One region of the Arthrobacter sp. NicSoilB4 genome, then DNA from elsewhere that is predicted to be linked to it. Evidence: riboswitches for the same ligand, from Rfam matches in the RefSeq annotation. Region 1 holds a riboswitch; each other region holds the start of a gene.
What was found. Region 1 has a riboswitch for S-adenosylmethionine ahead of LDO13_RS05485 (bifunctional o-acetylhomoserine/o-acetylserine sulfhydrylase). Riboswitches for the same ligand answer to the same signal wherever they lie in the genome.
Positions count from the first base shown of each region.

Region 1 (3,267 bases):
GGCAAGATGGAAACATGTTGGTTCCCTCCCGCCGCCGGCTGCGGATTGAAATGTGGATTGTCCTGGGGTTGTCCCTGGGGCAGTCGGCCGTATATTCGGTGGTACAGCTGCTGGACAAGATGACCAGGGCGCCCCTCGCGGAGGGGACTTCCACGCTGAACCGCTCGCAAAGCAGCCGCGAGTATTTCGACCTCACCTACCAGCTGCTGGACATCATCTTCGCCCTGGTGCCCGTGGTCCTGGTGATCTACTTCCTGACGGAACACCGGCCGTCTGGCCACGGCGTCACGGCCTTCCAGCGGCTGGGCCTCAATTTCGACCGGCCCGGCAAGGACCTGCTGCAGGGCTTCGGCCTGGCGGCACTGATCGGCATCCCGTCGCTGGGCCTCTACGCCGCCGGCCGGGCGCTCGGCATCACGACGGCGATCATCCCCAGCGCGCTGGACGCCTACTGGTGGACGGTGCCGGTGCTGGTCCTCTCAGCGATCCGGCACGGGATCGTGGAGGAGGTGATCGTGGTGGGCTACCTGCTGGACCGGCTCGGGAAGCTCGGCTGGGCCATGCCGGCGGCGATCTTTGCCAGCGCCATGCTGCGGGGCAGCTACCACCTGTACCAGGGGTTTGGCCCGTTCATCGGCAATGCCATCATGGGCGTCATCTTCGCCGTGGTCTACACCAAAACCCGCCGGCTGATGCCGCTGGTGATCGCGCATGCGGTGCTGGACATCGTGGCGTTCGTCGGCTTCAGCCTCTTCGGCAAGGCCATCGGCCTGGGCTGAGCAGGCACCAGGCAACGCGGGGTCATTTGGCGCCCATCCGGAGGCTCCGGACGGGCGTGAAGTGACCCCGCGTTGCTCTACAGAGCCGGCCGGACCGCCGGTATGCCGTTAAAGTATTTCGGCCGCCATCGGTGGGTGGCATCATTGGCACCCGCTGATAGCGGCCGAAGTGTGGGGCGGTGAAGCGTCAGATCGTGACGGCTCCGGAAGCCGTCTCGAACGTGACGGACAGGATGCCGGGTGTTCCGCGGGGAGCGATCCAGTTCACGGCGACGTCTTCCAGCGGCTTTTCCACCGGAACACCCAGCCATTCGGTGACGCGCTCGGCGGAGCCGGCAATCGTGAGGGCGGACATCTTGACCTGGCTCTCGTAGGCCTTCGATGGGTGGAGTTCCGGATCGCCCTCCCACTTGAGCATGTACGGGACCTGGGGATCGGCGATGAGCCCGAGGATGCCGATCTGCTTCCAGACCAGTTCGCGGCCGTCCGGGAACTTACGGTTGCCGTTGACGGCGGCGCGGCCGAGCCGCTCCTCGAACGGGGCCAGGTCGTCAACCTCGACGCACCAGCCCATCCAGCCGCCGCCTGCTTCGGAGCGGGCGCGGACGGCCTGGCCGAAGGGGGCCTTGTCGGAAGCCGGGTGGTTCAGGACCTCCACGACCTCCAGGTACTTGTGTCCCGCGAGCGGGATGATCATGTTGCGGGTCCCGAATCGGGGGTGTACTCCGCCCTTCACGGCTTCGACGCCGAGGGCAGACGCAATTCGTTCGGTGGTGGCAGCGAGGCCATCTTGTTCACAGGCGTAAGAGACGTGATCCATGCGCATGACCTCATCTTGGCACTTTGTGATGCGGCTCTCAGCTTAGGGGTGCCTAACCGAGATGGGATGTCATTTTCGGGGAGTCGCCGCAGTGCGCTTTCCCGCGTCATTGCGGGGAACCAGGGGGTCCGCCCGGGCGAATCGGCCGCCCGGCTTCATCTTCGTCACAAAGCTATCCAGAGCCCGGAACCGGTTCCTAGACTGGGGTCAGGTCATGAGTGCCAGCACACAGCCCCGGCTTGCTGGCCGGCAACCCTCGTATCGCGGTGGGGTGCCCCGGGTGAAGACCTGGCTGTCCGGCACCCGCCGGACGGCAAGCGCGGCGCCAGAGTTGCCCCGGGCCCAGAGCTCCGGTGCAGTCTGTGCCCAGTCCCGTTGAGGAGTCTCCGATGTCCAATGCCTGGTCCTTCGAAACCCGCCAGATCCACGCCGGCCAGGAGCCGGACAGCGCCACCGGTGCCCGGTCGCTCCCGATCTACCAGACGACGTCGTTCGTCTTCCCCAGCGCCGAAAGCGCCGCCAACCGCTTCGCCCTGGCCGAACTGGCTCCCATCTACACCCGGATCGGCAACCCCACCCAGGACGCCGTGGAACAACGCGTGGCCAGCCTGGAAGGCGGGCTCGCGGCACTGCTGCTGAGCTCGGGCCAGGCAGCGGAGACCTTCGCGATCCTGAACGTCGCCGAGGCCGGCGACCATGTGGTGGCCAGCCCCAGCCTCTACGGCGGCACCTACAACCTCCTGGCGCACACCCTGAAGAAGTTCGGCATCTCCGTGACCTTCGTGGAGGACCCGGACAACCTGGCGCACTGGCGCGAGGCCGTGCAGCCCAACACCAAGCTCTTCTTTGGCGAAGTGGTCTCCAACCCGCGCCAGGACGTCCTGGACATCGAGGGCATCTCGCAGGTGGCCCACGAGGCCGGGGTCCCGCTGATCGTGGACAACACCCTCTCCACGCCATACCTCATCCGGCCGATCGAGTGGGGTGCGGACATCGTGGTGCACTCCGCCACCAAGTACCTTGGCGGCCACGGAGCAGCGATCGCTGGCGTGATCGTGGATTCCGGCAACTTCGACTTCGGCAAGGATCCGGAGCGCTACCCCGGTTTCAACACTCCCGACCCCACCTACAACGGCCTGGTCTACGCCCGGGACCTCGGCAAGGACGGCGCCCTCGGCGCCAACCTCTCCTACATCCTCAAGGCGCGCGTCCAGTTGCTGCGCGACCTCGGCTCGGCGGTATCTCCGTTCAACGCCTTCCTCATCGCCCAGGGCATCGAGACCCTGAGCCTGCGCGTGGAGCGGCATGTTGCCAACGCCACCAAGGTCGCCGAATGGCTCGAAGCCAGGGACGACGTCGAATCGGTCGCCTATGCCGGGCTGCCGTCGAGCCCCTGGTACGAGCGCGGCCGCAAGTACGGTCCCCGGGGGACGGGCGCCGTCGTGGCCTTCAACATCGCCGGGGGAGCGGAGGCCGGGAAGCGTTTTGTCGATGCCCTCGAACTGCACTCCCACGTGGCGAACATCGGCGACGTGCGCTCGCTGGTCATCCACCCGGCGTCGACCACCCACAGCCAGCTCTCCCCGGAACAGCAGACCGTTGCCGGCGTCAACCCCGGCCTGGTGCGGCTGTCCGTGGGCCTGGAGCACATCGACGACATCCTCGCGG
Region 1 covers NZ_AP024653.1:1,237,061-1,240,327, forward strand. Annotated here, with positions in the region: gene LDO13_RS05475 (type II CAAX endopeptidase family protein) at 15-779, shown strand; gene LDO13_RS05480 (VOC family protein) at 967-1,605, opposite strand; SAM riboswitch class IV at 1,810-1,925, shown strand; gene LDO13_RS05485 (bifunctional o-acetylhomoserine/o-acetylserine sulfhydrylase) at 1,989-3,267, shown strand, end outside.

Region 2 (3,267 bases), 1.6 Mb from region 1:
GGGAGCGGCCTAGACCTGCTTGAGCGCCTGGCCCAGGTCGCGGACCAGGTCCTCGATGTCCTCGAGTCCCACGGAGAGGCGCACCACGCCGTCGCTCAGCCCGATCGCCGCGCGGCCCTCCGGCCCCATGGCGCGGTGCGTCGTGGTGGCGGGATGGGTGATGAGGGACTTCGAATCGCCCAGGTTGTTGGAAATGTCGATGATCCTCAGGGCGTCCAGCAGCGCGAAGGCGGCCTCCTTCGCGGAACGCCCGGCGGACGGGGAGAGCTCGAAGGTCAGCACGGTGCCTCCGGCCTCCATCTGCCGTGCGGCCAGTGCGTACTGCGGATGGGACGCCAGCAGCGGGTACTTGACCCAGCTGACCGCGGGCTGCTCCTCGAGCCATCCGGCCAGCCGCAGGGCGGAGGCGGAGGAGTGGTTGACCCGCAGGGCCATGGTCTCCAGCCCCTTGGTCAGCACCCACGCGTTGAAGGCGGAGAGCGCCGGGCCGGTGTGGCGCATGAGCTGCTTGACCGGGCCGTCGATGAACTCCTTGGTGCCCAGGATCGCGCCGCCGAGCACCCGGCCCTGGCCATCGATGTGCTTGGTGCCGGAGTAGACGATCACGTCCGCGCCCAGCTCCCCGCAGCGCTGCAGCAGGGGAGTGGCAAAGACATTGTCGACGACGACCGTGGCCCCGGCGGCGTGCGCCAGCCCGCTCACGGCGGCGATGTCCACGATTTCCTGCATCGGGTTCGACGGCGACTCGAAGAAGACCGCCGTCGTGGGTTCCGACAGTGCGGCGCGCCACTGCTCCAGGTCCGGGCCGTCCACGAAGACCGTTTCCACACCCCAGCGCGGAAGGATCTCGTTGAGGATTACGAAGCACGAGCCGAACAGCGAGCGGGCCGCGACCACCCGGTCGCCCGCGGCCAGCAGGGCGCCGAGGGCCGTGAAGACGGCTGACATGCCCGAGGCGGTGGCGAAGCAGGCCTCGGTGCCTTCGAGCAGCCGGAGCCGTTCCTGGAAGGTGGCCACCGAGGGGTTGCCGTAGCGGGAGTAGACGAAGCGCTCGTCCTCGCCGGTGAAGGCGCGCTCCGCGGCGGCCGCGGATTCGTAGACGAAGCCGGAGTTCAGGAAGATCGGCTCGGAGGTTTCCTGGAAGCCGGTGCGGTCGAGTCCGCCGCGGACAGCCTGGGTATCCGGGCTCCAGCCGGCGGCGTCAGGATTGAAGGCCAACTTAGTGCTTTCCGGCGTTTGTGGGCAGGCCGCGGTTCTTCCAGCCGTTGACAGTGCGCTCACCGTGGCGGTCCGGTTCGCCTTCAAAGCCCTCAAGGACGTTGTACGACGTGTAGCCGGCCTCGGTCGCGGCGATCGCGGCGGCGATGGAGCGGGCGCCGGACCGGCACAGGAAGACCAGTTCGGTGCCCTGCCCGGCGGGGGCCTGGCCCTTCAGCTGCTGCTTCAGCTGTTCTATGAACCGCGCGTTGGGGAGCCCGCCTGCGAGGTTCCACTGGATGAACAGCGGATCATTGCGCGATCCGCCCGCCGACGCAGTGTCCGGAATGCCGATGTGGGCCCATTCGCCCTCGGTGCGCACGTCCACCAGGATGGCGCCGTCCTCGAGCTTGGCCCAGGCCTCCTGCGGGCTGAGGTCCCCGGCGTAGCTCACGCGTGGCCCTCGCCGTCGAACTCCAGGTCGTCCACGGCATTGGCGACGGCCGCATCGGCACTGGCGATCGCCGCCGGCAGCACCACGGCCTGGGCCACGATGACGCTGCCGCCGTTGGACGTGGCGGCCGGGCCCCCGTGCAGCACATAGCCCTCGGCCAGGGCGGCCGAGACGCGCTCGCAGAAGGCGCGGTCATCGGGGCCGGTGAACAGGCGGTAGGCCAGTCTCTCCCCGCCGGCCCCGGGGACGGCGGGGGCGGCGGGGCCCGGGGCGGGCACTGTACGGGTTGCTGTCTCGGGGACAGCGGGGGCGGACGCGTCAGGCACGACGGATCTCCTTCTTTCACGCTTGCAGCTCGAATGGTCGATATGCCGAGTATTCACCTGAGGCACCCCGCCGCGAAAGGGAGGGTTGCCGACCGGCCAGTCAGGGCTTGGCGCCGGTTCTCATTACTCACCAAAAACGTAACACCCGCGACGCCGGCCGGCACCGCCGCCGTCGTCATGTTAAGTAACGGAATCCGCCGGACCGCGGGGACCCAATCGGCGGTCCCGGGAGGATAATGACGGGAGGTGAAGTCCCTTTACGCCGGATGAAATCAGGTGGCCGTGAACGCCTCGGATGCTCCTACAGTCGCTCCCATGCTGCATTTTGGGTGGTTTGTGGGCCACGGCTTCGGAGTCCAGGGCTGGGGTACCCCCGGTTACGGGATCGGCTACGACTGGAAGAAGCCGGCGCTGTACCAGGACGCGGTGCGGGCCTTTGAACGGTCCGGGCTGGACCTGTTCATCATCGAGGATTCCCTCACCGTCCCGGACACCTACGGCGGCACCGCGGAAGTCTCCCTGGCGCAGGCGTCGTTCGCGCCCAAACACGATCCGCTGGCCCTCGTGCCGTATCTGTTCTCCGCCACGACGCACCTGGGCATCGTGCCGACGATCAGCGCATCCTTCTACCCGCCGTTCACCGCGGCGCGGCTGCTGGCCACCCTGCAGCACTTCTCGAACGGGCAGCTGGGCTGGAACGTGGTGACCTCCGGCAGCGACCTCGCCGCCCAGAACTACGGCCTGGACCAGCAGATCGAACACGACCGGCGCTACGAGAAGGCCGAGGAATTCGTGGACGTGGTCCGCCGGCTCTGGCGAAGCTGGGAACCGGACGCCATCCGGGAGGACGCCGAAGGGGGCGTTTTCGCAGACCACACCAAGGTCCACCCGATCCACCACGACGGCGAATTCTTCAAGGTCCGGGGGCCGCTGAACACTGCACCCATGCCGGAGGAACCTGTGCTGGTGCAGGCGGGCGCCTCCCCCCGGGGCAAGGCCTTCGCCGGGGGCAACGCCGACGTCGCGATTGCCCTCGCCAGGGGAGCGGACGGGATGAAGGCGTACCGGGACTCCATCCGGGCGGAGGCCGCCGCCGCGGGCAGGAACCCGGACGACGTTAAGGTGCTGTTTGTCCTCAAGCCCACGGTGGCCGGCTCGCGGGCGGAGGCGGAGGAACTGCGGGCCCGCCGCCGGGAGCTGACGCAGCGGGACATCGACAGCCAGCTCAACTCCATCTCGTATCTTTCCGTCATCGATTTCCGGCAGTTCGACCTCGACGCCCCGCTGCCG
Region 2 covers NZ_AP024653.1:3,655,856-3,659,122, reverse strand. Annotated here, with positions in the region: gene LDO13_RS16825 (O-succinylhomoserine sulfhydrylase) at 10-1,218, opposite strand; gene LDO13_RS16820 (rhodanese-like domain-containing protein) at 1,220-1,651, opposite strand; gene LDO13_RS16815 (DUF1737 domain-containing protein) at 1,648-1,929, opposite strand; SAM riboswitch class IV at 1,991-2,105, opposite strand; gene LDO13_RS16810 (NtaA/DmoA family FMN-dependent monooxygenase) at 2,293-3,267, shown strand, end outside.
Region 2: it holds a riboswitch for S-adenosylmethionine, as region 1 does, so the genes downstream of both, LDO13_RS16815 (DUF1737 domain-containing protein) here and LDO13_RS05485 (bifunctional o-acetylhomoserine/o-acetylserine sulfhydrylase) in region 1, are expected to answer to the same signal.

Region 3 (3,267 bases), 1.6 Mb from region 1:
CCGAACTGGCCTCACGGGCCCTCAAGCCCGGCGGCCTCTGGCGTATCGCGACGGACTGGTCCAACTACGCCGTGCACGTCCGGGAAGTCCTGGCCGGCTCCCCCGACTTCGAGAACCTGCACGACGGCGAGCGCAGCGGCTCCGAGAGCCCCCTCACCAAGGTGTGGGAATCCGGCGTCGAGTCCCTTGTGGGCGGCGCCCCCGTCAAGGAGGGCCGCGCGCCTGTGAGCACAGAACACACCGGCCCGAACGAGGGCACCGACGAGACGGGCGGCTGGGCTCCGCGGTTCGACGGCCGGATCCTGACGAGTTTCGAGAACAAAGCGCACGAGGCGGGCCGGCTGATCTTTGACCTGAGCTACCGGCGCCGGTAGCCCGGGAAAAGGCCGCCGCCAGCCGACGGGCCGGCCTTTCGGGTCCGCCGAGGCGGTGCCTGCCAAAGTCCGGATTCCCGGGTGCTGTTCGTGGGCGGCTCGGCGTGGCACGATTGCGGAAGATGCAAGAACCGGGCCGGCCAGAGGCCCGGCAGAACCACCGAGCCAGTTGAGGAACCCGCCATCAAAAAAGAAATGAAAACCGCTGCGGACGCTGCGGAAGACATCACGAATTCCCGTGCGCTGGAGCTCGTGGCCCGTGCCGGTTTCGCCGTGAGCGGCGTCCTGCACTTCCTCATCGGCCTGGTCGCAATCCGGCTGGCCATGGGTGGGGAAGGCAAGGCCGACGTCAGCGGCGCGGTCCAGCAGCTCGCCAGCCAGCCGGCCGGCCCGCTGTTGCTGTGGACTTCATTTGCGGCCTGCGTTGCCCTCGCCATCTGGCAGACCAGTGACGCCATTTTCGATTTCGAGCACCTGCCGGCCAAAAAGAAACTGGCCAAGAAGCTCAAAGCCGCGCTGCAGGCCGTCGTCTACGCCGGGCTGGCCATCACGCTGTTCTCGTTCGCCAACGGCGCCGGGTCTGACCAAAGCAGCTCCACGAGCGATCTCACGGCGTCCGTGATGAAAGCCCCCGGCGGCTACGTCCTCCTGCTCGCCATCGGGGCGGCCGTGGGAATCACGGGAATCGTGTACGCCATCAGGGGCTTCCGCCAGTCATTCGCCAAATACCTCCGCCTTCCGGCCTCGCAAAAAGCGCGGACGGCGGTGACGGTCCTGGGCGTCGTGGGCTATGCGGCCAAAGGGATCGCCCTGCTGCTCGTGGGACTCCTGGTCATCATTGCCACCGTCAAAGTGCACCCCGAGGAGTCAACCGGGATCGACGGCGGGTTGAAGGCCCTCCGCGACCAGCCCTTCGGCGTGTACATGCTGGCCGCCGTCGGCGTGGGCCTGATCTGCTACGGCATCTTCATGATGGTGCGGGCGAAACTCGCAAAAATGTAACGCCACATTCCGGACGCCCACGGGAAACCGGGCGTTTGTGATCGTTTGTTGCAGAACGTGTCGTAATTATTGGGAAATCGAAGATTCTGCAGGAAAGTAGGTGTTGCCTCCACCGGAAACGGTCGGGGCAACAAAAAACGTCCTTCTGAACGAATTACCAACCATCCAGATCGGCTGAGAGACCTGGCTCGATGACGCCGTAGCAACCACCTTCGGGCACGGTGCTAATGCCAGGACCGATGGATATTGCCACGATCCCAAGTTCCCACCAACCTGCGCCCTGCGGCGGCCGGCGTGTGTGGGGCCTGCGGTTCTGGAGTTCCTCGGTCATGACCGAGAGGATCCCCGATGGATACCAATGAATCACGCACGGCAACGACGAACGCGAAGGCAAAACGCCGCGCGCTGCGTTTGCTGACCCTGATGGGGGCGGCGGCCCTGGCCCTGAGCGCCTGCGGCGCCAACCCGGCCGGATCCGCGGCCTCGCAGGTCCAGGATGGAACTCCGGTGCAGGGCGGAACGTTCGTCTTCGCCGAGGTCACCCCGATCAACAACTTCCAGACCCAGGCGGCGCGCTTCTACGAAAAAGCGAACGTCCTCAACAGCGTGCTGGACCGGCTGACCTATTTCGATGCCAAGAAGGGCGAGCTTGTCCCCTGGATCGCCAGCAAGTTCACCGCGAGCGAGGACCAGACAAAGTTCACCTTCACGATCCGCCCGGGAGTGACCTTCAGCGATGGAACACCGCTGGACGCCAAGGCTGTCCAGGCCAACTTCGAGGCCCTGGGCAAGGGCATCGAGGGCGCGAAGATCCAGCCGAACGTTGATTTCTCCACCTACCAGTCCTCCCGGGTCATCGGCGAGGACCAGGTGGAAGTAACACTGTCCTCCCCCGACGCCAACTTCCTGCGCGCCACGTCCTCCGTCACCGCCGGACTCGTTTCGCCGAAGACCCTCACCCTGGACAACGCCGGCCAGTCGGCCATCGCGAAGATCTCCGGTTCCGGTCCCTTCACCTTCGAATCAGAGAAGGCCGACGAGGAAATCGTCCTGGCTAAGCGTTCCGACTACGCCTGGGCCCCGGAAGGTGCCGCCAACCAGGGCGCCGCCTATCTGGACAAGGTCGTCGTGAAGTACCTGCCGGAAGTGGCGCACCGTGCGGGCGCTGTGCAGACCGGCCAGGTTGACTTGGTCCGCGGCCTGCAGCCGGCCGACGAAACCGCCCTGGCCGGGAGCGGCAACCAGGTCCTGCCGGCCAAGGGCATTGACCTGACCGCAAACATGGCAGCCGTGCGGATCGGCAGCGGCAAACTCGCGGACGCGAAGGTCCGCCAGGCACTGCAGCTGGGCATCGACCGGCCGACGCTTAAGGACACGGTGCTCTCCGACAGCTACGAACTCGCCGGCTCCGTGCTGAACCGTGAAGCGCCTGACTTCACTGATTTCTCCGCCGATTTGGCCTACAACCCGGAGAAGTCGAAGAGCCTGCTGGAGGAGGCCGGCTGGGCGGTTGGCTCCGACGGCATCCGCGCCAAGGACGGCCAGAAGCTCGAGGTCACCGTCACGTCGTCGAACAACTCCGTGGTCATCAAACCCGCTTTCGAACTGATCGAGCAGCAGTGGCGCAAGATCGGCGTGAAGCTGGTCAACCGCGCGGCAGACAACGCCTTCCTGGCGACCGCGATGAAGGATCCCAACGTGGAATTCTTTGGCACCCGGCAGTTCGCCTACGGCGGCCTGGGCCCGGTCTTCGGCCCGGTCACCAATACCCAGACGTTGAACGCGGACCAGCAGCTCAATGAGCTCTTTGCCACGGAACGCGCCGCCGCCAGCCCGGCAGCGCACAAGCAGCTGGTCGCCGAAGAGCAGCGCGCGCTGGTTGTCGACCAGG
Region 3 covers NZ_AP024653.1:3,602,325-3,605,591, forward strand. Annotated here, with positions in the region: gene trmB (tRNA (guanosine(46)-N7)-methyltransferase TrmB) at 1-374, shown strand, start outside; gene LDO13_RS16590 (DUF1206 domain-containing protein) at 570-1,376, shown strand; SAM riboswitch class I at 1,535-1,622, shown strand; gene LDO13_RS16595 (ABC transporter substrate-binding protein) at 1,725-3,267, shown strand, end outside.
Region 3: it holds a riboswitch for S-adenosylmethionine, as region 1 does, so the genes downstream of both, LDO13_RS16595 (ABC transporter substrate-binding protein) here and LDO13_RS05485 (bifunctional o-acetylhomoserine/o-acetylserine sulfhydrylase) in region 1, are expected to answer to the same signal.